4 regions of the Halobacillus sp. ABA4_118 genome follow, and region 3 is predicted to be linked to each of the others. Evidence: predicted binding sites of a transcription regulator. Region 3 holds the regulator's gene; each other region holds the start of a gene.
The links. Region 3 encodes Rex, which represses fermentation and respiration genes when NADH is low (regulators of the CRP and FNR family bind a similar motif). Its sites were predicted from a motif close to TTGTGAAATATTTCACAA; they were not measured.
Positions count from the first base shown of each region.

Region 1: the regulator Rex is predicted to act here: its motif matches at 4,937-4,954, upstream of cydD (thiol reductant ABC exporter subunit CydD).
Region 2: the regulator Rex is predicted to act here: its motif matches at 5,728-5,745, upstream of ACXAGL_RS03915 (L-lactate dehydrogenase).
Region 4: the regulator Rex is predicted to act here: its motif matches at 2,380-2,397, upstream of ACXAGL_RS16185 (cytochrome ubiquinol oxidase subunit I).

Region 1 covers NZ_JBSWWS010000001.1:1,687,265-1,695,319, forward strand. The annotation lists gene ACXAGL_RS08390 (FtsW/RodA/SpoVE family cell cycle protein) at 1-1,094, opposite strand, end outside; gene ACXAGL_RS08395 (phospholipase) at 1,261-1,548, opposite strand; gene trxB (thioredoxin-disulfide reductase) at 1,825-2,778, shown strand; gene ACXAGL_RS08405 (hypothetical protein) at 2,897-3,220, shown strand; gene ACXAGL_RS08410 (LysE family translocator) at 3,569-4,186, opposite strand; gene ACXAGL_RS08415 (Lrp/AsnC family transcriptional regulator) at 4,186-4,665, opposite strand; gene cydD (thiol reductant ABC exporter subunit CydD) at 4,985-6,709, shown strand; gene cydC (thiol reductant ABC exporter subunit CydC) at 6,706-8,055, shown strand, end outside.
Region 2 covers NZ_JBSWWS010000001.1:772,824-780,878, reverse strand. The annotation lists gene ggt (gamma-glutamyltransferase) at 1-509, shown strand, start outside; gene ACXAGL_RS03940 (chromate transporter) at 533-1,096, shown strand; gene ACXAGL_RS03935 (chromate transporter) at 1,096-1,623, shown strand; gene ACXAGL_RS03930 (organic hydroperoxide resistance protein) at 1,952-2,374, opposite strand; gene ACXAGL_RS03925 (MarR family winged helix-turn-helix transcriptional regulator) at 2,532-2,978, shown strand; gene ACXAGL_RS03920 (L-lactate permease) at 3,019-4,644, opposite strand; gene ACXAGL_RS03915 (L-lactate dehydrogenase) at 4,672-5,637, opposite strand; gene ACXAGL_RS03910 (hypothetical protein) at 5,874-6,563, opposite strand; gene ACXAGL_RS03905 (CdaR family transcriptional regulator) at 6,689-7,879, shown strand; gene ACXAGL_RS03900 (sugar phosphorylase) at 8,022-8,055, shown strand, end outside.
Region 3 covers NZ_JBSWWS010000001.1:1,890,260-1,898,314, reverse strand. The annotation lists gene ACXAGL_RS09520 (lysostaphin resistance A-like protein) at 1-184, shown strand, start outside; gene ACXAGL_RS09515 (YdiK family protein) at 189-386, shown strand; gene ACXAGL_RS09510 (MDR family MFS transporter) at 488-1,897, opposite strand; gene ACXAGL_RS09505 (SDR family oxidoreductase) at 2,085-2,906, shown strand; gene ACXAGL_RS09500 (redox-sensing transcriptional repressor Rex) at 2,945-3,604, opposite strand; gene moaC (cyclic pyranopterin monophosphate synthase MoaC) at 3,619-4,107, opposite strand; gene ACXAGL_RS09490 (ABC-F family ATP-binding cassette domain-containing protein) at 4,267-6,201, shown strand; gene tsaD (tRNA (adenosine(37)-N6)-threonylcarbamoyltransferase complex transferase subunit TsaD) at 6,526-7,569, opposite strand; gene rimI (ribosomal protein S18-alanine N-acetyltransferase) at 7,566-8,009, opposite strand; gene tsaB (tRNA (adenosine(37)-N6)-threonylcarbamoyltransferase complex dimerization subunit type 1 TsaB) at 8,011-8,055, opposite strand, start outside.
Region 4 covers NZ_JBSWWS010000001.1:3,161,797-3,169,851, forward strand. The annotation lists gene ACXAGL_RS16175 (ABC transporter ATP-binding protein) at 1-418, shown strand, start outside; gene ACXAGL_RS16180 (ABC transporter ATP-binding protein) at 438-2,249, shown strand; gene ACXAGL_RS16185 (cytochrome ubiquinol oxidase subunit I) at 2,497-3,858, shown strand; gene ACXAGL_RS16190 (cytochrome d ubiquinol oxidase subunit II) at 3,855-4,868, shown strand; gene ACXAGL_RS16195 (potassium channel family protein) at 5,201-5,866, shown strand; gene ACXAGL_RS16200 (hypothetical protein) at 5,974-6,117, opposite strand; gene ACXAGL_RS16205 (M67 family metallopeptidase) at 6,181-6,582, opposite strand; gene ACXAGL_RS16210 (hypothetical protein) at 6,582-7,667, opposite strand; gene ACXAGL_RS16215 (BMQ_0737 family morphogenetic spore coat protein) at 7,993-8,055, shown strand, end outside.

The DNA.
Region 1 (8,055 bases), 200 kb from region 3:
AGGGCCATCAGGTTTCCTAAGAGGGCACTCCCCCCGTAACTGATAAATGGCAGCGGAATCCCTGTAATAGGAAGGAGCTGCACAGACATGCCGATGTTTTGGAAGACGTGGAAGGCGATCATACTGATGATCCCTACCATGACATAGGAGCTGTAATGACTGTTCGCTTTAAATGCGATCGTCGTGAAGCGGTAGATCAGGAAGAAAAACAGGATAATGACGACACACGAGCCGAGAAATCCATATTCCTCCGCAATGATACTGAAAATAAAGTCCGTTTGAGCTTCAGGCAGATACACTTCCCTTTCCCCGAAGCCTTTACCATACAGCTGCCCCGATCCTATCGCCCGCATGGCTTTGACGAGCTGATAGCCTGAGGAATCTTCATATTTGGTCGGCTGGAACCAGGAATAGATCCGTCCCAGCTGATATTCCTTTACCCCGAGGTATTTATCCAGAATTTGTGGAGCTTGGATCGCCAGCCAGATCAGGCTTGTCCCCAGTGCTGAAATGACAGCGAATATCGGCAGGATAATTTTCCATTGGATTCCGGAAACCAGGACAAAACCTGCAAGTATGGCTAGAAAGACAAGACCTGTCCCTAAGTCAGGCTGCTGCATGACTAAAAGGAATGGGACGCCTGCAGCGGCTCCCAGCTTAAGAAGGAGCAGAAAGTCCGACTTCAGCGTCGAGACGCTTTTGCTGTTATGATTAACGGCAATTCTTCCGAGAACGAGTATCGTAAAAATTTTAACAAGCTCTGCAGGCTGCAGAGACAAACCTGGCAGGGTGAACCAGCTTTTCTGTCCTTTAATGACAGGAGCGATGGATGATGGTGCCAGGATCAAGGCAATAAGTAAAACAAGACCGAAACCATATAAGTACCAGCTGATCTTTTTAAAATCTTCGGGATCCACGATCATCATAAACCCAATAACGACTCCGCCGACCCCGTACCAGACCAGCTGTTTGAGTACGAAATTCTCATTGTACTGCGTACTTTGCTGAGCGCTGAACAAGGCGACGGAGCTGATCGCAATAAAACAGCAGATAATAAAGAACAGCTGCCAGTCAAACCTTTCTTCGAATTTCATGATTAGTCCTACATCCTCTCGTGTTGGCGACGCATGCAGAATAAGCGTGCTGTTGACTATTATAAGCACAGAATTGGGTTTTGAAAAGTGACGGCGGCCTATATTTCATAATAATTTCCTTAGGATCAAACCATAAAAAAAAGAAAGACAGCTTCCTTTGTCTTTTTTAAAACGAACAGGTGAACAGGCGTTGGAATTTCATATAGTTATACATCGTACGGGCGTGACGTCCCTCACGGGTCCGTGGGTTCTGGAGCTGTCCTAAACGACGAATGAAAGCATCATCACAATAACAGTAATTCTTTGTATAGCGGTAGCACTCATCATGTGCTTTACAGGCAGCATCGACGGCATTGACCGGCTCTCCCGGGCCGCTGCATCCAGGACCGCAGTATTTGTAACCGGGAAACACACAAAATCCAGGGCGGCGTGCAGGTCTTCTTCGTCCAGGCATAGAATCACCTCCATATCCATGATCTGATGATAGTGTATGCTCAAAGCGCCGATTTGGGGTGGTCACTTGTTTATCCCTGTTTAAAAAAGTAGAAGGCAGCTACGGGTCCGTTTTAAAAGTGGAAGAGGAAACCTCCCTTGTTTATGGAAAGCGGGAACGTCTGATAAGAGGGGTCTTCCCTGCCCCCATCTTTCATCAGTTCCTAAGGGAGAGGCATGACTTTAAGCAAAAAGGGATATAACACTAATACGAGTCATTTTAAAAGGAGGCACTTCTATGACCTACAAATCTGTCATCTTAGGAACAGGACCGGCTGGTTTGACAGCCGCCGTCTATCTTGCACGCGCAGACATGGAACCCCTGGTGATCGAGGGACCTGAACCTGGAGGTCAGTTGACCCTGACCACGGAGGTGGAGAACTTCCCCGGTTTCCCGGATGGCATCATGGGGCCTGAACTTATGGATAATATGAAAAAGCAGGCCGAGCGGTTCGGCGCTGTTTTTAAACGGGGCTGGGTAACAGATGTCCAGGTGAATCAGCGGCCATTTACCCTTCAGGTGGATGGCATCGGCGAAATACAGACGAACAGCCTGATTATCTCCACAGGGGCTTCCGCCAAACTGCTCGGTATTCCCGGCGAGAAAGAGAATATCGGAAAAGGAGTGAGCACCTGTGCAACCTGTGATGGGTTCTTTTTCCGCGGGAAAAAAGTTGTGATCATCGGCGGCGGCGATTCGGCGATGGAAGAAGCGACCTTCCTGACCAAGTTTGCGAGTGAGGTGCAGGTGATCCATCGAAGAAATGAACTGCGTGCTTCTAAAATCATGCAGTCGCGGGCACAGGAAAATGATAAGGTGACGTGGGCTCTAAATAAAACGCCGGTGGAGATGGTCTCAGACGGGATGAAAATTTCGGGCATCAAAGTGAAGGATAATGAAACTGGTGAAGAGGAAGTTATCGATACAGATGGGATTTTCGTTGCCATTGGTCACAATCCAAACACAGATTTTCTGAAAGGAAAGCTGGATATGGATGAGAAGGGTTATCTTCTTGTGGAACCAGGAACGACCAATACGAATATCCCCGGCGTCTTCGCCTGCGGGGACGTCCAGGATCAAAAGTACCGTCAAGCCATTACGGCAGCCGGCACAGGATGTATGGCTGCAATGGATTCTGAACGCTTCCTGGAAGGCGAAGCGGCTGTCGATTGGAGCCAGAACCTTTCTTAGTAAAAGGCTGCCCTGGAAGGGGCGGTCTCTTTTTTTTAGATACACTTAATTGAATTTTTTGGAATTAGTAGGTAGGATACAGTCACTGAATGTGTAATGAAAGAAAGGGGAGGGAAGCTTGATTTGGCAGCAGACGAACGGGTTATTCCTGCAGCGTTTCGACCAGCTTGGGGAAAGATCATGGAGAGAAGACTTTTCTTACAAGCTGATCTTTTCGCCTGCGGGTAAAGGAAAGTATCAGACGAAGTTTGGAGACATGTTCATAGAAGAAGGAGCATTTCTTCTGAATCCAACTGCACCACATAAACAGCCTCATGCCTTTCAGGAGAAACTTCTTGCTGAGGTGGACCCATTCTTTATTCAAACCGCTCCTGCTCTCATATATAAACGAATATCTGTGTTGTTCCATAGGGTTTTATACATAGGCCCACATCCCCGTTGATTGTAAGGTAGAGAATGGAAAAATCGTCTGAAATATTGGTGGAATAACAAGCAAGAATCATAAAGGGTGAAAAGCTTTGAACGTTTATTTAGATTCAAACATCATTTATTGATCCATTTTTTTAAGAAAACTATAGTCTTTTGACTTTAGAGTTAAGCAAGGATTCATAGATATTTTCACGCCTACATTAGTATATGATGAAGCTTGGAATAACTACAAAGAACAAATTGAAGGTATATAGACCATGTAAGCACCCCTCATATCTTTTCTTGATCCATAAGAAGATCAATGAACCAGTGAAACATTAAATATATGGACAACACCCCAATAATATTATGAGATCAATCTCTAACCACCAAGTCCAGTAACTAAACTATATACTCCAAACGACGATAATATAATTCCAGAAATGCGATTAATCAGGCTCAAATAATCATTCTCTAGTCGATTGCCTAATGTTCCTGCAAGGCTACTTAATAATAACCACCATAATGATGAACCTATAAAAATCCCTGCGACTAAAATTAAGCCAGGTGCCGTTGCATTGTTAGTTGTAATTCCTAGGCCTGAGATAATGGCGATAAATGATAAAATTGTAACTGGATTAGTAATAGTTAAAAAGAAAGTAGATATGAAAGCTGAAAACGGTTGGTTACCTTTGGCTTCAGCTGATCTATTTGAAGGTTTTGAAATAAATATTTTCACTCCTAAATAACATAAGAATATACCGCCAATAAGATGAAGCCACAATTGTTGACCAATTAAAAAGTTTGTTATAAATGTTAAACCGAGACCAGCGATTATTCCATATATTCCATCTGCTGTTGCAGCCCCTAATCCAGATACAAATCCAGTTAACTTACCATGTTCAAGAGTTCTGCGGATACATAACACCCCAATTGGTCCAACTGGAGCAGCAATACTAATTCCAATGAACAGTCCTTTTAGTAATAGTTCCCCGAACATTACTGTTCACCTGATTTATTAAATTTTGCTTTTTGTAAGGGGACCCGCAAAGTTTCTTTTGTTGTATCCATCACAATTGTTGTTTTTGTCCTCCGTACACCTGCAAGGTTTTTAATTTCATAACTTATTACTCGGTCCAAATCCTTTGTATTTTGGCAACGAATTTTCAATAAATAATCATCTTCCCCGGCAATATGATGACATTCCTGCACTTCTTCCAAATCCTTGACAAGCCTTAAAAAATCTTTCCTGAATGTTGGTTTTTCTAATGAAACTGCCACAAATGCTGTACATTCTGTTCCTACACTTTCCCCATTTACCATTGCGCCAAGTTCTTTTATTACTTCATTGTTTAACAAACGATTAACACGGTCTGCAATAGATGGAGCAGATAATCCAGTTTGGGAAGCTAATTCAGCCCAAGTAACCCTTCCATTATCAATTAATGCTTTCAATATTTTGTAATCAAAGTTATCCAACTGATTTTTCCTCCTTTTATAAATTTTTCACTATCATATTATTTATAAAATAAAAAGTAAAGGTTATTTCCATTAACCTCCTGAAAGGTTTTCGGCATACAAATCCTCATCACAGGTTTGATAAGGTGTTTGCGACGATAAGCGACCGGGGTAAGTTATCCGTTGAGATTGTATGACTGGCGGCAGAAAAGGGGACGATGTTAAAGAATTGTCATAGAATCCTCAGGCTTCTCTTTAGAAAAAAGGGTGTCTTTCCTTTATAATAAAGGTAATGTGAAAAACTTCACAAAAAATACGTGTAAGGAGTTTTCTATAGATTATGAAGCATCTCAGCCGCTTTGCTTTTGCTGATCGAAAAGGGATGACGCTGTTAATCCTCACGTCTCTTCTCATCGGAGCCAGTATCATCGGTCAATCCTATTATTTCGTTGCGATTGTGGATCGGATTTTTCTTGGTCAGCAAAGCCTCCAGGATGTTCTGCCTTTGTTTGCCGGGCTGTTTCTCGTGTTGGCTGGACGTACTCTCTTCACATGGCTCAATGGAAAAACGGGCATCCGTCTTGCTTCGAGAGCTAAAGAGCATTACCGGCATCGTTTGATTGAAAAAATGTCCAGGCAGTCGATCTCCACATCGGTGACCGGGCGGTCCGGACAAAAGGTGAGTGTACTCATGGATTCCGTGGATGAACTGGACGGCTATTTCAGCCGCTATATTCCACAAATGATCCAGACCCTCATTATCCCTGTGATGATTTTGGCCGTTGTGTTTTCCGCCCATCTTTATTCCGGGCTGATCATGGTAATCACAGCTCCGTTCATTCCGATGTTCATGGCGATCATCGGTGTGATGACGAAGAAGAAATCGGAAGACCAGATGGAGAAGCTTTCGGCTTTTTCCGGACAGTTTCTGGATACCCTTCAAGGACTTGTTACGTTGAAGCTCTTCAACCGCAGTCATCGCCAGCAGGAGGAAATAGAATCGAGCAGTCTCGGATTTAAAACGGCTACGATGGAAGTGCTGAAGGTGGCCTTTGTGTCCTCCCTCATGCTTGAGTTCATCTCCATGCTCAGTATTGGCCTGATTGCTCTTGAGATTGCCATCCGACTTGTTGTGTATGAAAGTGTCTCTTTTTTCACCGCTTTTTTTATTTTGATTCTTGCACCGGAGTTTTACTTGACACTGAAGGAGTTCGGCAGTGCGTTCCATACGGGACGTGGAGCTTCCGGGGCCTCCAAGCAGCTGGAGGAGACGCTGAACGAAGAGGACCATTCGTTGGTATGGGGAGATCAGGGGCTTACGTATGAACAGCCTCCGGCCTTGTCTCTCCGCGCTGTTCAGTTTCAGTATGAGGAAGGATTCGCTCTTGATCCGGTATCGGTGGACATTCCAGCAGGGAGTCAACTGGCGGTGGTCGGAAAGAGTGGATCAGGCAAGACAACCCTGCTCAATATTTTTTCGGGACTGCTTGCTCCTTCATCTGGTGATGTAGACGTGAACGGACGTCCGCTTTATTCGTACAAGGAAGCGGACTGGTTCAACGGTGTCAGCTACATCTCCCAGCACCCGTATCTTTTTTCGGGTACGATTGCAGAGAATATGGCGATTGGAGTTCCCGGCGCCTCCAGGGAAGAAACGGCCCGTGCAGCGGAGAAGGCCGGCCTTTCCCAGCTGCTTGAGACGTTGGAGGATGGATTGGATACATCAATCGGTGAGGGCGGAAGAGGTTTATCCGGCGGGGAGAAGCAGCGCATTGCACTGGCCCGTGCCTTTTTGAAAAAGCCTTCCGTCATTCTGTTTGATGAGCCGACAACAGGGCTGGATGTGAAAACAGAGACTGTCCTTCAGCGCTCCATTCAAGAGCTGTCGGAGACGGCGACTATGATTACGGTCGCCCACCGCCTCCATACGATTCAGGCGGCCGACCAGATTCTTGTACTCGATGAGGGACGTGCTGTGGGTACAGGCACCCATGAACAATTAAAAGCTGAGCTGCCTCTATATCGGCAGATGGTCACAATGCAGAAAGGAGGAGAGGGGGCATGAAAGATCTCAAAGAAGTCATTCGTCTCGTTACGCTTGAGAAAAAAGATATTCTCCTGTCGATTCTCTTTGGTTTTCTCGCTGGTCTCTCTGCTGTGGGCTTGTTTGCTTCCAGCGGGTACTTGATATCCAAGGCGGCACTGCTTCCTCCTTTATATGCCTTGACTGTCCTGATTGCTTTTTTAAAGCTGTTTGGGTTTGCCAGGGCGCTTGGCCGGTACGCCGAGCGGTACTTTTCCCACAGAGCGACCTTTTCGATTCTGAGCCATCTGCGGGTTACGTTTTATAAGCGGCTGGAACCGATCGCCCCGAGGCTGTTTCAAAAGTATCGGAGCGGAGACCTGCTTGCACGGATTGTCGGGGACGTGGAAAGTCTGCAGAACTTCTTTTTACGAGTGTATTATCCCCCCGGCGTCCTCGTTATCATATTCTTAGGGACAATGGTGTTCACGTCCATCTTTTCGCTTTCGGTGGCCGTGGTCCTGCTGCTCGGACTCGTTGTAACGGGACTGGTGATCCCGGCCTGGTACAGTGTGAAGCAGAGGAAATCGAGCCGGTTTGTCCGCGAGTCCAGAGGACAGCTTTCTACAGAGGCCACTGAATTCATCTATGGATTCAGAGACTTGAAAATTCATCAACAGCTTTCTGAAAAACAGGAGATGCTGCAGCAGGCTTCACACGTTTACCTCCAACAGCAGGAGAAGGACAGCCGTGAGATGCTTGCCAGCCATTCCTGGAACACGTTCGTGACGCTGATCGTTTCATGGGTCGTCCTGGGCCTCGGAGCGTTTCTCGTCTCTTCCGGGGACTTGAACGGGTTGTTCCTTGCGATGCTTGTGATGATTTCCCTGACTGTTTTTGAAAATGCGGCACCTATGGCTGTTCTGCCTGCGCATTTGGAGGACAGCCGGAGAGCATCTGCCCGGTTATTTTCCCTGGTGGATGAAGAAAAAACAGAGAACGGGACAAAGGAAATGGATGATTCCGATGCCCCCTCTATCCGGATGGAGAACGTCAGCTGGCGGTTTCCTGAAGAACCGCGCCAGGCGTTGACGGATGTTTCCTTTTCCATTCCTTCCGGCAGTAAAACAGCCATCGTAGGAGCAAGCGGCTCAGGGAAGTCGACGATCTTCCAGCTGCTGTTGAAGTTCCATACGGCAGATGCGGGCGTCGTGAAAGTCGGTGGAGAGGATATCCGGACCCTTGACGAAGAGAGTCTCTGGGCCCACACCAATGTGATGCTGCAGGAGAACCACTTTTTCTTCGGTACCATCGGTGACAATTTAAGTATGGCAAATGAGGGTGCGACAGAAGAGCAGCAGCAAGCGGCTCTTGCTTCTACAGGGTTG
Region 2 (8,055 bases), 1.1 Mb from region 3:
TTTCCTTCATTCAAAGCAACTATATGGGCTTCGGTTCAGGTTTGGTTGTCCCCGGCACAGGCATTGCCCTGCAGAACCGCGGGCATAATTTTTCCATGGACCCTGACCATGTGAATGCTCTAGAGGGTGGAAAGCGGACATATCATACAATCATTCCAGGATTTTTAACAAAAGGAAAAAACCCCGTCGGCCCATTCGGTGTGATGGGTGGCTTCATGCAGCCGCAGGGACATGTGCAGGTCGTCATGAATACCATCGATTTCGGATTGAATCCACAGGCGGCCCTTGATGCGCCGCGCTGGCAGTGGCTGAAGGATAAGCAGGTGGAAGTGGAACAGACCTTCCCCTCCCATATCGCCCAGCAGCTCGTGGATAAAGGCCATAACATCATGGTTCAGGTCGAGCCGAACAGCTTCGGCCGCGGGCAGATGATCTGGAGAGATCCGGAAAGCGGCGTCCTCGTCGGAGGCACGGAATCGCGTACAGATGGGATAACCGCGGGGTGGTAATTGAGGAGAAGGAGTTCTAAATCATGAGAACCTATTGGGATATCTTTATCGCCTTTTTCCGAGTCGGTATGCTCGGTTATGGCGGCGGCCCGGGGTCGATTCCATTGATTCATAAAGAAGTGGTGGACAAATACAAATGGGTAACCGCAGAGGAGTTCGGAGACATCCTGGCGCTCGGCAATACGCTCCCGGGCCCTATTGCAACAAAGCTCGCCGGCTATATCGGCCATCAGGTGAAGGGGATGACAGGGATGCTGATCGGGGTTCTGGCGACGATTATTCCGACCATCCTGCTGATCATCATTCTCTTAACCTCCCTGTCATCCATCAAGCAGTTTGACTGGGTGCAGGGGATGACAGCCGCCGTCATTCCCGTCGTTGGCGTAATGCTGGCGGTATTGACGTGGCAGTTCCTGGAGAAAGCAGGAAAAGGATTGGGGTGGCGGAACACGGTTATCGCTGCTGTCGTGCTGGTCATCCTGATGGAAGTGCTCTCGATCCACCCGGGCATCATTATCGGAGCCCTGTTAGTATTTGCCCTTGTGAAAAAAGATAAGCAGAAAGCGAAGGAGGCGGGAGCTTCATGATGATTTACTGGCAGCTTTTTCTCGCCTTCTTCATTCCCGGCATCCTCGGTTACGGCGGGGGTCCGGCTTCGATTCCGCTTGTGGAAAATGAAGTGGTCCAGAACTATGAGTGGATGGATGTGCAGGAGTTCAGTGAAGTACTTGCACTCGGGAATTCACTTCCCGGTCCAATTGCGACAAAAATGGCCGGTTATATCGGCTATGAAGTGGCCGGTGTGCCGGGTGCCTTTGTTGCGGTCTTTGCTACGGTGGCCCCGTCCTTGATTTTAATGATCATGCTGCTCGGCCTGTTGTTCAAGTATAAGGATTCACCAAAAGTGAAGCGGATGACGATGTATGTCCGTCCCGTGATTGCCGTACTGCTCGGCGTTATGGCGTGGAGCTTTTTCAAGGAGTCGTTTGAAGGCATCGGCTGGCTGCACACGGCCATTCTAATCGTGGCCGGCTACGTGCTGATGGAGCGGGTAAAGGTGCATCCCGCTTTCGTGATCGCCGGAGCTTTAGCCTATGGAGGATTTTTCCTTTGAATAGCAATAGAGAGGCCCCTTTTAAGGGGCTTCTTTTCGTGTGCATAAATAAGTTGTCACGAGGAGCGTTCGGTGGTGACGCCTGCGGGAACAGTGCGAGCCGAAGATCCACTTGGGAAGGTGATTTTCCTGACCAAGTTAGCTGAGGCCGTGCCCGCGGCAAGCACCCACCGATAAGCGGAACGGGACCCAAACCACAAGGAAGCTCGGGGGTTCGTCCGCGGAAAGGATGGGGATTTCGCTCCCGGCGGTAAGAAAGAAAAAAGCTTGTAAAGAAACAGGGGTTTCTCTACAAGCTGAGAGGTCCTTGAGAAAGGAGCTCTCTTTTTTATTTTGCCGTTGTTGTCAGTTTAACTTCAATATTGTTGCGAGTCGCACGGGAGTATGGGCAGACCTGGTGGGCTTTTTCAACAAGCTCTTCTGCTTCTTCCTGGGAAACGCCTTCGATTTCCACGGCAAGTTCAACAGCAAGACCGAAGCCTTCTCCTTCTTTCCCGATGCTTACGTTGGCTGTAATCGCAGATGTGATTTTTTTCTTCGCCTGAGAGGCAACGAGTTGAAGAGCGCTGTCAAAGCATGCAGAGTAACCGGCTGCAAATAGCTGCTCGGGGTTCGTCGCTCCTTCTTTTCCTGAGCCGCCAAGTTCTTTAGGCATGGATAGATCAAGGTTCAAGGTACCATCACTGGACGTGACCGTACCTTGACGTCCTCCCTGTGCTGTTGCTGCTGCTGTATATAAAGCTTTTTCCATTTTTCTTCACTCCTCATTTAAATTGTGTATAATTAAGTTGTGCACAATTTAATTTATAGCAAAGAGATCAGTTTGTCAACCAGCGGAACTCAAAAACTGGTTTTGTTGTGACAAATGGATGGATTCGCTACACTGAGGGTATAAAGGAGAGATCGATATGGCTGAAGAGCATTTGAAATTGGAAAACCAGATTTGTTTTTCCATTTATGCAGCGGCGCGTGAAATGACGAAAATGTATAAACCCCTGCTTCAAAAGTTGGATGTCACCTATCCGCAGTACTTGGTGCTGCTTGTACTATGGGAAGAGGACAGCATGACGGTGAATGAGCTTGGCAGACGTCTGTATCTGGATTCCGGAACGCTCACACCGATGCTGAAGCGGATGGAAACATCAGGTCTGCTTGAACGGAAACGGTCGCCGGAGGATGAGCGACGGGTGATCGTCACGTTGACTGAGCAGGGAAGAAACGCGGAAAAGGATGCCCGTGACATCCCATTTCAGGTGGTCGACCACCTCGCTATGGATGAAGAAGAGCTAAAGCAGTTCAAAGCTTCGCTCGTGAAGGCTCTTGAACATCTGCATGAAAGAAATGAAACGTCATAAGAAAATCCCCGCTTTCTTAAAGAAGAGCGGGGATTTCTTTTTATACACCGATGAGGGACAAAATGTATGTCGTTACACAGACAACCACCAGCAGGATGAAGCTGTATTTCAGCGTCATCTTGAATAACGTGGACTCCTGGCCGGTCTGCTTAACCGCTGCTGTCGCAATTGCAATGGACTGTGGAGAGATCAGCTTGGCCATCACACCGCCGGCCGTATTCGCTGCCAGGAGCAGTGCCGGATTCGCGGTGATCTGGTCAGCGGTGACTGCCTGTAAGTGACCGAATAAGGCGTTGTTGCTGACGACAGAACCCGTAATGAAAACGCCGATCCAGCCGAGCACAGGACTGACGAGTGGGAACAGGCTTCCCGTTTTGGATAAGGCGAGTCCGATGGTGGAGCTCAGCCCGGCAAAATTGGATAAGTTGGCAAAGCCCATGACGAAGCAGATGGTCAGGATAGGGATCCACAATTCCTGTATCGTCGCTTTCAAGTTTTTCATCCCTTCCGGAAGGGTGATCGCAGAGCTGAACCACCCAGTCAGAAGAACAGCCACCAATATCGCTGTGCCGGTCGCAGAAATAAAATCAAGTTTAAAAATGGCATCAAGCGCGGTTGTTTCCGGCGCAATCGGCGGGGCTTTCTGAATCTGCTGGTGCAGGTATGGAATCGATACCAACCGGGTCGTACCAGCAAGCAGGCCTCCATCATTGAACAGGGCTTTAAAAGCAGGAAGACTCCAGATCGTAATGACGGCCGTTAAGATGTAGAACGGAGACCAGGCTTTAACTATTTCCTTCAGGCTGTACGTTTCGCCGGTCTGAACAGCGGGAGCATCCGCTTCTCTGTGGATCGTTTTTGGCTGCCATTTTCTTAAGAACAGCGCAAGACCAGCCATACTTAAGAGGGCGGCAAGGATGTTGGCAAGTTCAGGTCCGAGAAAAAGAATCGTAAACAGCTGGGTACCTGTGTAAATGCCGCTGACGACGAGCAGGGCAGGCAGGGTTTCTTTCACACCTTTCCATCCATTCAGCAAAAAGACGAGCACAAACGGAATGGCAAAGGAGATGGCAGGAAGCAGGTAAGCCAGTGTCCGGGAAAGCTCCATCGTTTCCAGGTTTCCCATCTGGGCACCGACGATGACAGGAATGCCGATCGCTCCGAAGGCACCGGAAGCAGCATTGGCGATCAAGCATAACGCTGCGGCTTTCAACGGGCGGAAGCCTAGTTCCACAAGCAGGGCGGCACTGATGGCAATCGGTACACCGAATCCTGCGGCCCCTTCAAGGAAAGCGTTGAAGCTGAAGCCGATCAGCAGAAGCTGCAGCCGCTGATCCTGGGAGATGTTCGCGATACTGGAACGGATGACCGTGAATTTCCCGGTATGTACAGCAATTTTGTATAACCAGACGGCCATAATGACGATGTAACCGATCGGCCATAGACCGTTCGCTATGCCGTGGAGGGCTGCGGCAAGCGCATGGCCCCATGGCATATCAAACAAGAACACAGCGATACCCAGACTCATGATGAGCGTGAGAAAGGCAGCAAGAATCCCTTTCATACGGAGTCGGGTTAATGCCAAAAAGAAGAAAAAGATGGGGAGAGCGGCTAAAAGCGCGCTCACGCCCAGATTACCAAAAGGATCATACTGTTGGAACCACATGGCAGATCATCTCTTTTCAAAAGAAGTTTAGTTCGTCTGTTTCACATCGAATTGTTCGCTTAGAATATCTTTCAAAACAGTGGCACTGTGATTCAGTTTCCCTTGTTCTTCTTCATTCAGGTTGATTTCCATCACATTACGGATCCCCGTGCGGTTGAGGACAGCTGGAACACCGATATACACGTCATCCACATTGTATTCCCCGTTCAAGTATGCACTGACGGTCATGATGCTGTTTTCGTTGTATAGGATCGCTTTCGTAATGCGGGTCAGACCCATCGCTATGCCGTAATAGGTGGCTCCTTTTTTCTCAATGATCTGATAGGCGGCATCGCGGACATTCACGAAAATTTCGTCGAGATCTTCTTTTGTATAGTTTTCGTGACGTTCGATCAATTCAAGGACTGGAACACCGCCGATGGTCGCGTGGCTCCATACAGGAAGTTCTGTATCGCCGTGTTCGCCGATAATGTTTGCGTGCACGCTGGATGGAGAAACATCGAAGTACTCTCCAAGCAGGTAACGGAACCGGCCGGAATCCAGGATCGTCCCACTTCCAATCACTCGTTCTTTAGGGAGGCCGCTGAATTTCCATGTGGCATAGGTGAGCACATCCACCGGATTGGTGGCCACAAGGAAAATGCCGTCAAATCCGTTGGCCATCACGTCATCTACGATGGATTTGAAAATGACCAGGTTCTTTTTGACGAGGTCGAGACGTGTTTCGCCAGGCTTTTGGTTCGCGCCTGCACAGATGCAGACGATGTCGGCATCACGGCAGTCTTCATACGTTCCATACCATGTTTTCGTCGGATTCGGGGCAAATACTTTTCCGTGGTTCAAATCCATCGCATCGCCCATCGCTTTGTCTTCATTCAGGTCAATGATCACGAATTCCTCGGCTACCGCCTGGTTCAACATCGCAAAAGCGTAGCTGCTTCCGACGGATCCTGCTCCAATTAAAGCGACACGGTTTACATTTTGTTTTGGCATATGAATTCCTCCCTAAAGATAATGAACAAGTTATTGTGAATCATTTCACATTTATATTGTGCAATATTTCCAACATGAAATCAATGAGTTTTGTGAAATAATTCACAATAGGCTTGTCCTGTTTTCATTAAAGCGTTTTCCTGTTCAAAAGTTGGACATATTTGTGTGAGGTCTTGGAGGGAAAGGGAGAGATGTTCAACCCTGCTTCCTATTATAAATGGAAGCAGGGTGGAAAACTATTGAATGGGTGTAAAATGGGCAGATGTGGTCAGTTCGATTTCGTCGCCTTCCAACGCCTCAAAGATATATTCGCTCTCATAGAAGCTTCCACTTCCAATCATGATATTGACTTTAGCTCCTTCATTCACAAAGAAGTTGCCGTTCCCATTCGGGGTTACTTTGTAGCGGGCGGCAGGAATGTCTTTCCCTACAGTGAAGAATCCGGCGGAGAGCGTTTTCGGTTCTTCTTTTAATTCAATGATTTTTCCGGTTACGATGGCCAGTTCTTCCTTCTTCGTATCTATTTCCGCTTCAACAGCATCCAATTCACTGTCCTTGGATTTCTTTGATTCTTCCAGCTTCTTGAGATCTGCCTGAAGTGTATCTTTTTCCGCCACCAGAGCTTCAGCCTCACTTAAATCCTTTTCCAATGCCTTGACCTGTTCATTTATTTCCTCTTTTTTCTCGTCGAGGAGCTCAACATCCTTCTCTAAATCCTTCTGGTCGCCTTGTTTTTGGATGAACCTTTTTTCAACTTTTTCTATTTCCATTGTTACTTCTTCGTACTTCAGCTTTTCTTCATTTAAAGAAATGGTACGGGTGTAGGAACCGATGAAAAATGCAGTAAAGAATATCACCAACGCAGCAGCCGTATGGATCCAGAACATTTTCCTCTTGAAAAATACCGGTTTTTGATCTTCTGTCATTCCATCATTCCTCCCAGAGTATCGTAAGACCACTATATAGGCCGAAAGAGGGGAATATGACCATCTCCTTCCTGGAATCTGTGCTAGGATGAATAATAAGAAGAACGACGGAGAGGGGAATGGGAATGCTGATCCCAAGAGAGGTAGCTCAATCGATTGTTCAGGAAACCGAACCGATCATGAACAAAAATATCAACTTTATGGATGAAAAGGCGAAAATCATCGCCAGTCTTGATAAAAAGCGGATCGGTGATTTTCACGAGGGGGCAGCCAAAGTGCTGGAAACCGGCCATACGTTAGTCATATCGTCGAAAGAAACGTATGAAGGAGCGAAAGCCGGGATCAATCTTCCTGTCCGTCTGCATAAACAGATCGTCGGGGTGATCGGGATCACTGGTGAACCGGAGGAGCTCAGCCAGCAGGGCGCGCTGCTTCAAAAAATGACGGAAATCCTCATTAAGGAAGCGTATCTTGATGAGCAGGTGGAGCTTGAGACGCAGGCAAGGGAAACGTTTGTGAACGAATGGATCCGCAATCAGTATCAGGATGAAAAGCTGTTTGCGACAAGGGGATGGATGTTCGGCATCAACATTTATAAACCCCGGGTGGCTGTGCTGCTGGAGCTCAGCGGTTTTCAGGATTACTGGTATGACAAATTGGGATCCCCTCTCGGAGATGTCAATGATGAAGTGCAGATGCAGCGGTACCGGAGAAACGTAGAAAAGCTGATCCACCGCCACTTTCCGGACTACAATGAACATGTACTGATCCCGGATGGCAGTTCCCGCTATATGATCCTGCTGTCTGTGAACGAACATAAAGATCCGCTCTACCAAAAAGCAAGAGTCAATGCACGGGTACGGGAAATCCAGGAAGCGCTGCTGAAGACGTATGAACAGGAGAGCTCTGGCGGTGTCGGTAGCCTGTGCCGGACCCCCGGTGCGATGTGGAAATCGGTGGAAGAGGCCGACCGTGCGCTCCGCTATGCATCTGATCACCATCAACCGCTTTATTTCTATGAAGATTTAGGCGTGGAGTCACTCATGTATGATGTGCCTGAATCCGTACGTCGTGATTTCATTATAAGAAAGCTCCAGCCCGAAGACCTCGGGTCCATTCCAGACTGGCAGCATACCCTGGAGACATTTTATCAACAAAAGGGTTCGATTAAAGCGACCTCAGAGGTACTTCACATTCATAAAAACACGCTTCAGTACCGGTTGAAGAAAATTAAGGATGTGACCGGTTACGATCCCCGTGATATCAATGATTCGACATTACTGCAGATGGCGCTTGCCTTCCATAAAATCACCTGAAAGAGAAGCGGATTGAGCTTCTCTTTTGTTCTATATACCAAAATAAATCTGTGAAAACGTTTGTATTATTGGTGTTTGTAACATGGAAAGCATCCCTTATTTCCCTTATGATAGCGTTAACATCATTTTTGGAGGGGACAAAATGACTCAAACGGCTGTCGATCAAATTAAACAGA
Region 3 (8,055 bases):
CTATTTCTCCATGGGTGTGGTATTCGCCTTCCTTTACGTCAAAACAAAACGAATTATTACACCAATCGTGGCTCATATGGCGATGAACTCGTTTGTTGTCGCCACCCAGTACTTTTTGACAGAGGAAGATATCCGCCGCATGCAGGAGCAGGTCGAGACGATCTTCATTGGAGGGTTATTCTAAACTTATGAAAACATCTCCATTATTCATGGCGCTGCTGTATTTTTCCTTAGGGATTGCCTTTACGTATATTGCCGCTCAGGCAGCGGCTGAAACGATCTGGAATGCAACGACGATCATTTTGTCGCTTGTCGCCACCTTTAACATTGCCGTGGCCGTTCGTTTATACAACCTTCATAACAAAATTAAGAATACGAAGAAATAAGAAAAACGCAGGCGCGATGCCTGCGTTTTTTTATGTTTATTAAGGTGGCCGTGCCCGCGGCAAGCTTCCACATACGTTCCAGGTGAGAACAAGCCCTTTATTTATGCTTGTTTTTCGTCCTCATCCGGAACGCCCTTCAGAATAAAGGAAAACGGCAGCGCAATCAGCAGCACAACCGCCGACACGAGGAAAGCTTCATTTAATGTCTGCAGGGTGGCCGCCTGCATATCGATATCCCCTCCTGCGGAAATCTGCGCGCGGCGGACTTCATAATAAATAGAGAAAAAGACGATACCGAGCGAAGAGGAAATCTGCCGGATGATGTTGTTCATCGCACTTCCCTGCGCGACCAAATGCTCAGGAATGGCGTTCATCCCCGACGTTGTCGCCGGCATGTTCCCCATCCCCATGCCGAGACCGCGAACCGTGTTCAAGGCGAGAATCATCCAGTATGGGGTGGAAAGCTTCAGCATCCCAAGACCCAGTGTCGCCAGGGCCATAATCGCAAGACCCGGCGGAACGACGTACTTCGGTCCTTTCTTATCAAGGATCCGTCCGCCAATCGACATGAACACCCCGCTCGCCGCGGCTGCCGGCAGGAACAACAGTCCTGTCATGACTTCATTCAAGCCGTAGACATTTTGAATGAGCAGCGGCAGCAGGAAAATTCCTGAGAATAATCCGATCGATGCAGCCGAGGTGACAAGGATGGACACGGAATAGGTCGGCACCTTGAAGACCGATAAATTGAGAAGCGGGTCGTCCTGGCGGTTTTCGTAAAAAACAAACAGGACAATCGCCAGTAAGCCGACCACCACGAGCGTCAGGTTCAGCGGATCCATCAATTTATCCAGTGTCCGCCCCCGTCCGAGCGCAAACAACACGGACCCGATACCTAAGGTAATGATAAGAAACCCGACAAGGTCGAACTTTTTTTCCGGATGCGTTTCCGTCCGCTCCAGAAACTTGGCGGATAGAATCAAACCTGTCAGTCCGAATGGAATGTTAAAGGCAAACAGCCACGGCCAGTCCACATACTGAATAAGCAGCCCCCCGACGGTCGGGCCGATCGCCGGAGCGACCATCGCCGCAACCCCGTATACACCGACGGCCAGCCCGCGCTCATGTCTCGGAAACGAGTTGAAAATGAGCGCCATGGCGATCGGCAGCATCAAGCCCCCGGCCATTCCTTGAATCGCCCGGGAGATGATCACCATACTGAGCGTGGAGGAAAAGAATCCGGATAACGACCCAAGGATGAAAATAAACAAACCGGTCAGGTAGACTTTCTTTTTCCCGAACCGGTCTCCGAAATAGCCCGTCAGCGGCATCGTCATCCCCATGGCGACCATGAAGATCGTTAAAATCCACCCGACGGCTACGGCGTTGGAATCAAAGATTTCAATGAACCGCGGTAAAATCGGGTTCAGCATACTATTATTTAAGATGACGGTAAACGTTCCAAACAAAACCGATATGACGACAAGCCATTTATTCGGCAGTTTACTCATAGATGTCCCTCACTTTCTGTCGATTCGTACACTATTATCTACTATACCACCTCGTAGCCGGATTAACCCCTTCCATCGGCCGTTCCAGTTTGTTTTTCATCAAATGAGCGGTGTAAGCGTTCCCTTATGTTTCCAGTCTTTAACCCCTGGGTACCATACAACCAGACGAATAAAGGAGGAAGATCATATGGGACGTTTAAACAATAAAACGGCAGTCGTTACAGGAGCCGCGACAGGAATCGGGAAAGCTACCGTGAAGCTTTTTGCCCAGGAGGGCGCCCGCGTCATCTGTGCTGACGTCGATGAAGAGGATGTCCGCAAAACTGTGGAGGAAATCAACATCCATGGCGGGCAGGCGGAATCCTACGCCCTGGATGTATCCGAGCAGGAAAGTGTCCGCGTCTTTGCCAATTATGTAGAGGAAACGTACGGAACGATTGATGTGCTGTTCAACAACGCCGGTGTCGATGAAGAAGGCGGCAAGGTGCACGAATATCCGGTCGATTTGTTCGACCAGATCATTTCTGTCGACCTCCGCGGCACCTTTTTAGTCAGTAAATATCTACTTCCGCTTATGTTCGAAAATGGTGGCTCGATCATCAATACATCATCCATGTCGGGACAGGCGGCCGACCTGGATCGTTCCGGCTACAACGCAGCCAAGGGCGGAATCACAAACTTCACCAGGGCCATGGCGATTGATTACGCACGTCAGGGCATCCGCGTGAATGCCGTATCCCCCGGAACAATTGAAACGCCGCTCGTTGATGAACTCGCCGGTACGAAAAAAGAAGAGGAAGGTCGTGAGTTCCGGGAGGCGCAGAAATGGGTGACGCCGATGGGCCGGTTAGGAAAGCCGGAGGAAATCGCCTCCGCCGCCCTTTTCCTCGCTTCTGAGGAAAGCTCGTTCATTACCGGTGAGGATCTTACTGTGGACGGCGGACTGACCGCCTACACGTGGCCGGGTAAAATGCTGATGGACAACAGTTGGAAAGAAACGACGAAGTAATAAAAAAGACTTAGAGCAGACGACGCTCTAAGTCTTTTTTATGCTTCATCCAGCGGCTCATCCTCCATCAGCGGATAATGCTTCAGGAAGTAAACGAGTGCCTGCAGTTCAATCGCAAGGTCGATATGATGCACCCGCACGCGCGATGGAACGCTGATCCGCGCCGGCGTGAAATTGAGAATTCCGCTCACACCCGCTTCTACAAGGCGTTCGGCAATGCCCTGGGCGGCAGATGCCGGTACTGTTAAGATGGCCACCTCAAGGTCACCGAGCTGGTTTTCCAAGTCGTCGATGTGGTGCACTTCGACACCGCCGACTTCCGTACCGACCCGATCCTCGTTGGCATCAAAGGCCATTTCAATTTTCGTATTGTTGTTTTTCGTAAAATTATAATTCAGAAAAGCCGTTCCCAGATTCCCTACACCAATCAGGGCGACCTTCGTCGTTTCATCCTGATCGAGCGTCTTTCTGAAGAAGGACAGCAGGTATTCCACGTTGTAGCCGTAGCCCTTCTTCCCGAGTGCTCCGAAGTAGGAAAAGTCCCGGCGGATCGTAGCGGAGTCGACTTTCACCGCCTCACTCAGCTCTTTCGATGATACACGCAGCTTTCCCTGACTGTGCAGGTTATTCAAGAAGCGGTAATACAGCGGCAGCCGCTTGGCTGTCGCCTGTGGAATTTTTGCTTGTTCCATATCCATGGCTCCGACCTCCTTTACCGATCCGTTCGTTTATAGTCGCCATTTTTGCCACCGGTCTTCTCCGACAAATACGTCGGTCCGATGACCATCCCTTTATCAACGGCTTTACACATGTCATACACTGTAAGAGCAGCAGCAGATGCAGCCGTGAGCGCTTCCATTTCCACACCCGTGCTTCCTTTCGTCCTGGCGGAAACCTCGATGATCAAACGCGGTTTCTCTCCATCAAGCTCCCAGTCAAAGGAGATATCGACACCCTTCAACGGCAGAGGGTGACACATCGGAATCCAGTCCGGGGTTTTTTTGGCTGCCATGATCCCGGCCACCTGGGCTACAGACAGAACGTTCCCTTTTTCCATCGTCCGCTCTGTAATTTTATGATAAATCTCCTTGTTCACTTCTACACTTGTGAAGGCGACCGCTGTCCTTACGGTATCTTCCTTGCCGGATATATCCACCATCCGGGCACGGCCCTCTTCATTGAAATGACTAAATTCCGCCATTGGCACGTTCCCCTTTTTCTACATGGTTCTGATTGAAACACTACTCTTATTCTACCAAAAAATCAATCCGGAGTCGTCAACGATCGCTTTTCACACAGGGCATTCTGTTGCTAGCAGGTATCCGTATAAGATACACTTAGTTCATCGAGGTGAAACGACATGATTCTCATGCAGCTGAATCAACTGACGAAGCGTTTCGGCGCCGAGTTGATTTTAACGAATATTAAATTGGAAGTACAAAAGAATGACCGGCTTGCCATCGTCGGCCGGAACGGGGCAGGAAAATCGACCCTGTTGAAGATTATGGCCGGAGAGATGAGCTACGATTCCGGAGATATGTTCAAACCGAAAGATGCATCGGTCGGATACCTGGAGCAGCATACAGGTCTGCAGTCCGAAAAGTCGATCTGGGACGAGATGGAGCAGGTTTTTGACCACTTGAAATCACTGGAGAAAGAACTCCGTTCCATGGAAGTGCAGATGGCCGATCCCGCCCTGGTGGAAGATCAGACCCGCTATCAGCAGCTGCTGAAGGACTACGACCGGAAGCAGGAGCAGTTCAAGACTGCCGGCGGCTACCACTATGAAGCCGATATCCGGGCTGTATTGAACGGACTTAACTTCAAGGATTTTGACTGGACTACACCGATTTCTACATTAAGTGGCGGTCAGAAAACACGGCTGGCACTCGGGAAACTGCTGTTGACCAGTCCCGATCTTTTGATTCTTGATGAGCCGACCAACCACCTGGACATCGATACGCTGAGCTGGCTGGAAAACTACCTTCAGGGCTATTCCGGTGCTGTGGTCATCGTCTCGCACGACCGCTACTTCCTGGATAAAATCGTCGATACCGTATACGAGATCGCTTTTCAATCATCGAAGAAATATCATGGCAACTACAGCGATTATTTAAAGAAAAAGGAAGCCGACTTCGAACAGGAAATGAAACGCTTTGAAAAGCAGCAGGAAGAAATCAAACGGATGGAGGACTTCATCCAGAAGAACCTTGTCCGGGCCACAACGAGTAAACGGGCGCAGAGCCGCCGCAAGCAGCTCGAGAAAATGGATAAGCTCGACAAACCAAAAGAAGACAACCTGTCAGCGAAGTTCAGTTTCCAGGCTGCGAGAAGAAGCGGCAATGATGTGCTGAAGCTGAGAGACTATGCCTTCCGCTATTCGGACAGCTCGTCCTATTTATTCGATAACCTGACGCTTGATCTGAACCGCGGGGACTCTGTAGCACTCGTCGGACCGAACGGGGTCGGAAAAACGACCCTTCTGAAGACGCTTGTCGGTGAACTGGAAGGCACGAAAGGGAAAAAACTCCTTGGCACAAACGTCCAGATCGGCTATTATGACCAGGAACAGCTCAAACTTCAGTCTAAGAAAACGGTGCTGAATGAGCTGTGGGACGATTACCCGATGAAAAATGAAAGAGATATCCGGACGATTCTCGGCAACTTCCTGTTTTCCGGGGAGGACGTGCTGAAGCCGGTCTCCGCATTGAGTGGTGGGGAAAAAGCACGATTGTCCCTCGCCAAGCTGATGATGCAGGAAGCCAATTTCCTCATTCTCGACGAGCCGACCAACCATCTGGACCTGGACAGTAAAGAAGTCCTGGAAGCGGCACTCGTCGATTATCCAGGCACTCTGCTGTTCGTTTCCCACGACCGTTACTTCATCAACAAGATTGCCGATCAAATCGTGGAAATGAAACCGGAGAACACACGCCTGTTCCTCGGGGACTATGACTATTATGTGGAGAAGAAGCAGGAAGAATACGAACTGCAGCAGTTGGAAGAAGCCGAACGTGCCCAGGAAAAACCGGCGGAAAAGCAGGCGCCTCCGAAAAACAGCTTTGAAGAGGATAAAGCTGCGAAGCGTGAGGAACGCCGGAAAAACCGCCGGATTGCTGAAATCGAAAAGGAAATCGAAGAAGTAGAAGCTGTATTGGAAGAAAACGAAGAACTGCTTTGTGATCCGGATATTTACCAGGACCACGAACGCTCTCTTGAGATTACGGAAGACAATAAAGAAAAGAACGCTCGTTTAGAAGCTTTAATGGAAGAATGGGAAGCTCTTCATGAGTAAACAAGAAAGCCGGCGCTCATACGCCGGCTTTTTTAGACTGTAGAAAAAGTAACGGTCTTTTTTATGAACTGCCGAGAAAATTCCCGACAACCTGCGATCCTTCTCATAACCCTGTGAACCACTATTCAATATCCACAAAGTTTTCAACAGATCCACACGCGTAATTACAGTTCTCAACAGGGTTATTCACATTATCCACAGAAAAACCCGTACTTATCCACGTATAATGGTAACGTTTTCTTTCCAATATCTACTTGCCCACAGCCTTTTACTGGAAAAAGAACTTATACACATGTGGATAACTGAACAAAAGAAGGCTCCCCTTTAGGAAGGAGAGCCTGTTTTCCTTGCTCCGTACCTTTCAAGATCGAGCCCGGGGTTGGCATTCAAATCCCAGCCGGAACGATGGCCTTGATTGAAAGCTACGGCACCAGCTGCTGCAATCATGGCTGCATTATCCGTACACAAATGAAGGGGCGGAATCAGCAGTTCTGCCTCACTGTTCTGGAATTTTTCCTCCAACGCTTTTCTTAACCCTTTGTTGGCGGCCACCCCACCAGCAACGATCATCTGTTTCACACCGTATTCCTCCGCAGCCCGGAGAGCTTTCGTAGATAAAACATCGACAACACTTGCCTGGAAGCTGGCCGCAACGTCCTCGGCCTTTAACTCTTCCCCACGCTGCTTCGCCTTATGAAGACGGTTGATGACAGCTGACTTCAATCCACTGAAGCTGAAGTCGTAGGAACCCTCCTCGAGCCATGCCCGTGGAAAATCAATCGTTTCTTCCCCTTCATGAGCGAGACGGTCGATATGCGGCCCACCTGGATAGGGAAGTTTCAGCGTCCGGGCCACTTTGTCATAGGCTTCTCCTGCGGCATCATCGCGCGTTTCCCCGATAATCTCAAACGAACCGTGCTCGCGCATCAGTACGAGCTCTGTGTGTCCACCGGAAACGACGAGCGCCAGCAGTGGAAACTGAAATTCTTTTTCCAGACGGTTCGCATAGATATGGCCGGCGATATGATGCACGCCAACGAGTGGCTTCTGCTTGGCAAAAGCTATCGACTTCGCGGCGTTCACACCGACTAATAACGCGCCGACCAGCCCCGGTCCTTCTGTCACAGCAATCGCATCCATATCATCAATCGTCATACCCGACTCATCCAGTGCCTGCTGAAGCGTGAGGGTCATCTGCTCAATATGATGCCTTGACGCGATTTCCGGGACGACGCCGCCAAAGCGCTTATGACTTTCTATTTGTGAGGCAACGACGTTTGTAATCAGTTCGGTTTCATTTTTCACGACAGCGACGGCTGTTTCATCACAACTCGTTTCAATCGCAAGAATGTATTGATCTTCGTTCATTTTAATCCCACCCACATAACGAGCGCATCTTCTCCATTGTCTGTATAATACCTCTTCCGTACACCACCGGGAACAAGACCGAATTTCCGGTATAGATGCTGGGCAGCCATGTTGGAGACACGGACTTCAAGGGAAAGCTGTACAGCTCCCCGCTCGACGGCTTCCCGGCACGTATGCCCGAAGAGCAGTTCCCCGTACTTGTATCCACGGTACTCAGGAAGAATGGCAATGTTGGTTATATGCGCTTCATCGATAATTAACCACAATCCACAATATCCGATGATTTTCTCATCCTCTTCCACAACATAGTAGAAGGAGTATGGATTGTCGGTCATTTCTTTTTCAAATGTTTCCTGTGACCACGGCACAGCAAAAGATGCTTTCTCCACCTGCATCACAGCTTCGACATCGTCAATGGTCATTCGCCGGACGGACGCCATTTTACTTGTTCTCCTGCTGGGCCAGCCATTTGGCCTCTGCTTCAGG
Region 4 (8,055 bases), 1.3 Mb from region 3:
AAGAGCCCAGGCCCACGAGTTTATCATGGAGTTATCCGATGGCTATGATACGCTCCTTGGAGAGAGGGGCATGGGATTATCCGGCGGACAGAAGCAGCGGATTGCGATTGCCCGCGCGATTCTTATTGACCCTGCTGTTCTCATTTTGGATGATGCGACCTCAGCTGTGGATATGGAAACCGAGTTCAACATCCAAAAAGCTCTACAGGAAGTCATGAAAGGCCGTACGACATTCATCATTGCCCACCGCATTTCCTCGTTGAAGCACGCCGATGAAATCATCGTTCTCGAAGATGGAAGCGTGAAAGAACGCGGGGTGCATGAAGAGCTGTTGAGCAATGGAGGACCGTATCAACGCATTTACGATATTCAATACCAGGACAAAGAAAAGATTCTAAATACAGCTTCCCATCGATGAAAGGAAGGAGGGACATTCTATGGCAGGAAAAAATAAACACTTAAACCGTTTCAAATATTCACAGGATCAGGCCATTGAGAAGCCTTTTAACTGGGCACAGATGTGGCGTCTGCTTACGTACATCAAGCCGTATACAAAAAAACTTCTGCCTGTATCCATTATTTCCATGCTGATTTCCACGCTCGTCCGGCTGATTGTACCGATTTTAATTGGTAAGGTGGCTATTGATACTGCGATTGCAGAAAGAGACAACGGTTTATTGATCCAGCTGGTGCTGGGAATTGCAGGCTTGTATGTTCTCAGCTACATCGCCAACGCCTTGAGGATTAAGTATGTCAACATTCTGGGGCAGAACGTGATTTATGATCTCCGACAGCATTTGTTTTCCCATGTCCAAAGGCTGTCGCACAAGTTTTTTGATTCAAGATCTGCCGGTTCCATTCTCGTGCGGATTATGAATGATATCAACTCGCTTCAGGAACTGTTTACAAACGGGATCATCAACCTTCTGATGGATATTGTTCTCTTAACTGGGATCATCGCTATTCTGCTGGCACTCGATCCGAAGCTTGCCCTGGCGATTCTCGTGATCATGCCGCTGATGTTCTATATTTCCACGAAGCTGCGCCGGAATATCCGACGCTCCTGGCAGCAGGTACGAATCCAGCAGTCCAGGCTGAATTCCCACTTGAATGAAAGTCTGCAGGGCATTCGGATTACCCAGTCCTTTACACAGGAGAAGGAAAATACCGAATACTTTGACGGGGTGAACACGGATAACTTTCTCGCATGGAAGGAAGCGACGAAAAAAAGCGCGATGTTTCGTCCGTTTGTCGAAATGAGCAATGCCATCGGTACAGTCATCCTCGTTTCATTTGGGGCCTGGTTGATTCTTCAGGGAGATATCCAGGTCGGAACGTTTGTATCGTTCGCCTTCTTCCTTGGGATGTTCTGGGAACCTATATCCAGACTGGGGATGATGTACAACCAGCTTCTTATGGCGATGGCAGCCTCTGAACGGATCTTTGAATTCCTGGATGAAGAACCAAATGTCGAGGAGAAGAAAAATGCCGTGGAACTGAAGGATATGAAAGGTCACATCGAATTCGACCACGTTCAGTTTGCCTACGATTCCAAGCGGATAGCTCTTCATGATATCAACCTTGAGATGAAACAAGGAGAAACGGTGGCCCTTGTTGGACATACGGGATCAGGGAAATCTACGATTGCCAACTTGATCAGCCGTTTTTACGACCCAACCAAAGGTGCCGTCAAAATCGATGGGGTGGATTTGAAGGATGCTTCCATTGATAGTATCAGACAGCAGATCAGTGTCGTTCTTCAGGACACGTTCATTTTTTCGGGAACGATTATGGAAAATATCCGCTTCGGGCGTCCGGGTGCTACGGATGAAGAGGTGAAAGAAGCGGCAGAAGTGGTAGGAGCGGATGGTTTTATCCAGCGCTTGAACAACGGCTACGAAACCGAAGTAGAGGAGCGGGGGAATATTCTTTCAGCCGGAGAACGGCAGCTTCTCTCCTTTGCCCGGGCCCTGCTTGCCAATCCGAGAATTCTCATTCTGGATGAAGCAACAGCGAGTATAGATACAGAAACCGAATTGAAGATTCAACAGGCTTTGAAGAAGCTCCTGAAAGGGAGAACAGCCATTATGATCGCCCACCGCTTATCAACGATACGTGAAGCCGACAACATTTTCGTGCTCGAGCATGGAAAGATTCTTGAGCAGGGATCTCATGATGAACTTATGGATCAGCACGGCGAATATTATGAACTTGTAAAAGCCCAGTTCCAAATGCTGGATGCCATATAATAAATCACCCTGTAGAAAAATTCTACAGGGTTTTTTCTTTTGAACAACGTTAGAAAAGAACGGAGGAGGGGAACAGGCAGATAGGTCGACAGGACGGATGGTGTGCGGTACGATAAGAATCGAAAAGACTTTGTGAAGTTTGTCACAAAACAGTCATCATCTTGAATACCACAACGGTGTTTTACGTTTTATACTAATCCCAGAACAGATTTTGAGATTATTCCTGGGTAGGAGGGAACGAATTAAGATGTTTGGATTCGAAACCGTCGAAGTGAGTCGTGCGCTCACTGCGATGACATTACTATTTCACGCCATTTTCGCAACACTGGGAGTCGGGGTCCCCGTCCTCGTGTCCATTGCGGAATTCATCGGAATCAAGCGGAAGGATCCGCATTACACTCTGCTCGCCAGGCGCTGGACGAGAGGGTATACCATTACGGTCGCTGTCGGAGTTGTGACAGGGACGGCGATCGGTCTGCAGCTGTCACTCATCTGGCCGAGCTTCATGAGGCTTGCGGGGAACGTGATTGCTCTGCCGTTATTCATGGAAACCTTCGCCTTCTTCTTTGAGGCGATTTTCCTAGGGATCTACTTATATACGTGGGACCGGTTCAAGAAGCCGATCTACCACTGGCTGTTATCCATTCCTGTGGTCATTGGAGGAACGATGTCCGCCTTCTTTATTACAACGGTGAATTCGTTTATGAACACGCCCCAGGGTTTTGAGCTGGAAGAGGGCCGTTTTACATCGGTGGATCCACTTGCTGCGATGTTCAATCCTGCGACACCGACGAAGGTCTTTCACGTCATATCTTCCTCTTATTTAACCGCTGCAGCGGTGCTTGCAGGGATTGCTGCTTTCATCATTTTGATAAAAAAAGGATCCCTCTATCACAAAAAAGCATTAAAACTTACAATGACTGCCACTTTTATCTTTGCTATGCTTACAGCGCTTGCCGGTGATTTATCGGCGAAGTTTCTGGCTGAGCATCAACCCGAGAAGCTCGCTGCCGGGGAATGGCACTTTGAATCCGAAGAAGGCGCTGACCTTGTTGTATTCGGTACGCTGAATGAGAACAATGAAGTCGAAAACGCGATCAGGATTCCCAATGCTTTAAGTTTCCTCGCTCACGGCGATTTTAATGCAGAAGTGGAAGGGCTCGAGGAAACACCTGAGAACGAGCGGCCTCCCTTATGGATCCACTATATGTTCGATCTGATGGTATCGATCGGCTTTTACACCCTGGGGATTTCCCTGCTCTTCCTTGTGCTCTGGAAATGGAAGAAAGGAAACCCGTTCCATCCTATTCTCTTGTGGGGAGTAGCAGCGGCTGGTCCTTTGACGATGCTCGCGATTGAGTTTGGCTGGATTTATGCCGAAGTCGGAAGACAGCCGTGGATTTTGAGAGGCTTTATGACTGTTGCGGAAGGTTCGACGACATCTCCGTACATCGGCTGGATGTTTGCGCTGTTTGCTGCCGTCTACCTTGTGCTCGGTGTTGGATGTCTGCTTACGTTACGCAAAATATTCAAAGGCAAGCCTGCCGAGCTTGAACTGGAGCACCGCTTTCCGAATACAGCCGCAGCCAGCAGGGAGGGACAGTCATGAGCTATGAAATCATCGGGATATCCGTCCTCTGGTTGTTCCTTTACGGATATTTGATCGTCGCATCTGTAGATTTTGGTGCTGGCTTTTTTGCCTATTATGCAAGAATGACGAAAAAGGATCACTTGATTAATCAGCTGATCTCCCGGTACCTCTCTCCGGTATGGGAAGTGACGAATGTTTTCTTCGTCTTTTTCTTCGTCGGTCTTGTCGGATTCTTCCCGGATATGGCGTATTATTTTGGGCAGTCCCTGTTGATTCCGGGAAGTATCGCGATTGTTCTCCTTGCTATACGGGGATCCTTTTATGCGTTTGAAAACTATGGATCCAAAGACAACTCCCTCTACATGTTCCTTTACGGAGCGACAGGGCTGCTCATTCCGGCCTCTTTATCCACCGCTCTGACGATTTCAGAGGGAGGCTTTATTGAAGAAACGGAAAATGGTGTGCAGCTTCTTTTCGGGGAACTGTTCTCAAGCCCTTATTCATGGAGTGTCGTTTTTCTCGCCATCGTTTCCGTTCTTTACATCAGCGCGATGTTTTTAACGTATTATGCCCATCGTGCAGGAGACCGCCCGGCACTTGAAATTGTCAGGAAGTATGCCCTGTTCTGGAGCTCTCCGACCATCATTGCCAGCCTCACGACATTTATTGCTTTGAGTCAGCAGAATCCAGAGCATTTTCAACGGGCGATTGACTTGTGGTGGGTGTTCGGAATTTCTGTAGGGTTCTTTATAACTGCATTGTTCCTCGTCTATACAGGAAGGTTTTACGGATGGGCCTTTATTGCCGTCATGCTTCAGTTCTTCGTAGCTTTCTTTGGGTATGGAGCGTCTCATCTACCGTATCTGCTTTATCCGTACGTGACGATTTCCAATGCGGTGACGAATGAATCGATGGCTGTGGCGCTTGTCATTGTCTTTATTGCAGGTCTTTTCCTGCTGATTCCATCGCTGATTCTCCTCATGCGCATGTTCTTGTTTGATGCAGATTATGTGAAGGGGAAAAAGTAGCAGAGCTCTTTCTCTACGCTTACGGAAGAAAAACACCTGCATCATGTAAGGTCACGGATCGCTTATTGGCGGATACCAGCCTGACCAAATAGATATCGATAAAAGGGAAGAACCTCTGTTTGACAGACGTTCTTCCCTTTTTGCTCTGCAAGACCATAGTGGTAAAGAACATGTCCCTTATGAATACCCCGCCTTTCCCCGGTCCCGTCTGAATGGTAGGAGCTTCTTTAGGCAGTGGAAGAACAAGTGGTTTCTACTTTTTTATGTGATGGACACAATTGTGTGATAGAATAAGCATAGATTTTTTACGTGATAGATGGGGGTCGGGAAAGATGAAGAAAGAATTTGCCGTCATTGGTCTTGGACGATTCGGGGGCAGTATATGCCGCGAATTAAGCCGTGAAGGAATGGAAGTGCTGGCGCTTGACCTTGATGAGGATAAAGTCAATGAATACAGGGATATCGCGTCTCATGCCGTCATTGCAGATTCGACGGATGAAAATGCCCTGAAAGAACTTGGATTCCGCAACATTGACCATGTCATTGTTGCCATAGGTGACAATATACAGGCCAGCATGCTGACTACTTTGATTCTAAAAGAAATGGGCATCAAAATGATTACGGTCAAAGCCCAGAATGATTACCACGAAAAGATCCTGAACAAAATCGGTGCCGATCAAGTCGTCCATCCGGAAAGAGATATGGGGAAAAGGATTGCTCATAATATCATTTCCAATAATATTCTGGATTACATCGAGCTTTCCGATGACCACAGCGTTGTCGAGGTGAAAGCCGGCAGTAAAATGGGCGGACAAACATTGGTGGACCTCGATATCCGTGCGGAATATGGGTGTAACGTCGTTGCCATTAAGCGGGAGAAGGATGTGATTGTCTCCCCGATGGCTACGGAGGAAATCAGGGAAAGTGATGTCCTGATCGTCATTGGTGCAGACAAAGATATCAGCCGCTTTGAAAAAAATCTTGTTGTTGAGGACTAAACCAGAAGCCCCGGTTCCTATATGGAATCCGGGGCCTTTATTATAAGTGTTTATAAATAATAATAAGGACATGCCGCTCATTGGTCTCATTCGGAGGCGAGATTCAATCAGCTTTTCCTTTTTAAACAGCAGCCCCCTCGTTTAACAGGACGCTCGACTTTATTTTTCGTCGTTTCAATAACGATTGGGGTTGGGGTTTGTTTCATGGTCCGGTTGACCTTAACCAGTCTTTTTCTTCTTTTTTCTTTCATAGCCACCTCTCCTTACACCTTGATACTGTAGTATAAGCACACTATGGAAAAAGGGAAGGGCGCTTAACGCTCCCCGATATGAAATGGGTGCTTTACATAGCGGCCGTCCCATATGGAGTAGCAGGCGGAGCGTGGAGAATGGAATTTGTAGGAGATGATCACCATTTTTACCGTGCTGTCCTGGTGACTTTGAAGATCATAAGAGGAGGGCACGGGTGCTGTTCCCGGATGGGTATGATAAACGGCCAGCACCTGCTGCCCTGATTGTTCAATGGCTTCAAGGGTGGAAGAAACGATGGTCTTACTGACAAAAAAACGGCGGGGGGAAGGGCGTTCGTTCACAAGCGGCCAGATTTGCTCAACCTTTTCACCGTGACCCGAGATCAGTCCGCAGGCTTCATTCGGCAGGCAGGTATACCCGTGATCGACCATTTGCTCATATAACCTCTGATCAATCCTCACCATTATCCGTTCCACTTCTGAAAGATGGAAAAGATCGAAGAAAATTCCCGTTTTTTAGCAGGGGTCTCCTTCTCCAATAATGGTTCTGACCGAGGAGAGACGATTTCCGGCTTATGCCTCTGCGTGATGTTAGCCTTTTCGATTGAGACAGGGGAGGTGCGTTTCATCCCCTTGGAGGCCTGTTGTTCAGGGAGAGTTGATTCCTCTGCTGGAATGGCCGCGATGGTATGAGCGATGGTTTGAACCAGTGCTTTTTTATTTTCAGGCTCTTTCTGAATTGTAGTTACCGCCGGCGGAGTGTGGGAACTCACGGTCTGGGCGGGTTCTTTATCGTTTTTTTTTGAAGTTGACTTTAAGATGGTATTTTTGACAGGTTCTATAAACGGGTGGCGGGACGACCGTTTCTGTCCTCTCCGGGTCGACTCTTGTGCGGCTGGATAGTTTTGCTGATACTGGCCCGGTTGTGGTGGATAGTAGGAGGCAGGGCTGGAATATGGATAAGGCTGCTGGGGAGGGTAATAGTCCTGTCTCTGGGCTGGATACATGGGCGAGGAATGCAGCATCGTCTTCAGTCTCCGATACTCTGAAACTTTAGGTCCTGCCTGCTCTTTCGCCGTCGTCTTCTGTTCGGTGTATTCCTGCATCTTCTGCGCTTTCATTTCCGCTTTTAACTGATCAATTTCACTTTTTAACCGGTCATTCTCAGATTGCTGCACTTGTTCCTGTTCACGATCGTCCTGCTGTTCAATAATCACATTCATTTTCTGAATTAAATCTTTCAATTGCAGGCGGTCAAGCTTTTCCTTGATGTCTTCCACATCATCTTTCAATAGATGAACATGCTCACTCAGTTGCTGAACTTGAGCTGTGAGCTGATTCGTTCGCAGCTCAAGCTGCTGGTTGAATTCTTCCATTTTGTTGATAACTCCTTCTAACAATAACTTATAATGAAGCGGATCTTTTCCCCTGTACCCATCCTCCACCGTCCAGTCACCATTTTCCAGAGATTGGACCATCTCCTTAAAAAGGTTGATGTTCCATTTTAGGAGCTCCACATGGTCCGGGCCTGTATGGCTGAACTGTCCCATCATTCATCACCCTTACCAGCACAGTATTATAGTATTGATTCGTTCCTGATCCGTGACACATCGCTGAGGTGTTTTTAAGACACCTGCCCACGGTTGTGAAACGGCTCTTTTTACATATCAGCCTATGCCCGCCTTTGGGATGTTATGTGTGGAACATTTCCTTTGGGCTGGACAGACACCATATGAGGTCTCCTGCATGTAATATAGGTGTTCGCACAAAATTGTAAAATCCCACCAAACATCAGCGAATGTACTAGACCCAAGCTTTTTTCCAGACATATGCTACGAATGAAAGAAAAATCTTATTCGGAGGTGTTTGCTAACCATGCAAGCAAAAAATCTTAATGGGGGCCAGGAGCTCCTATGTATCAACACAACAAAAGTTTAT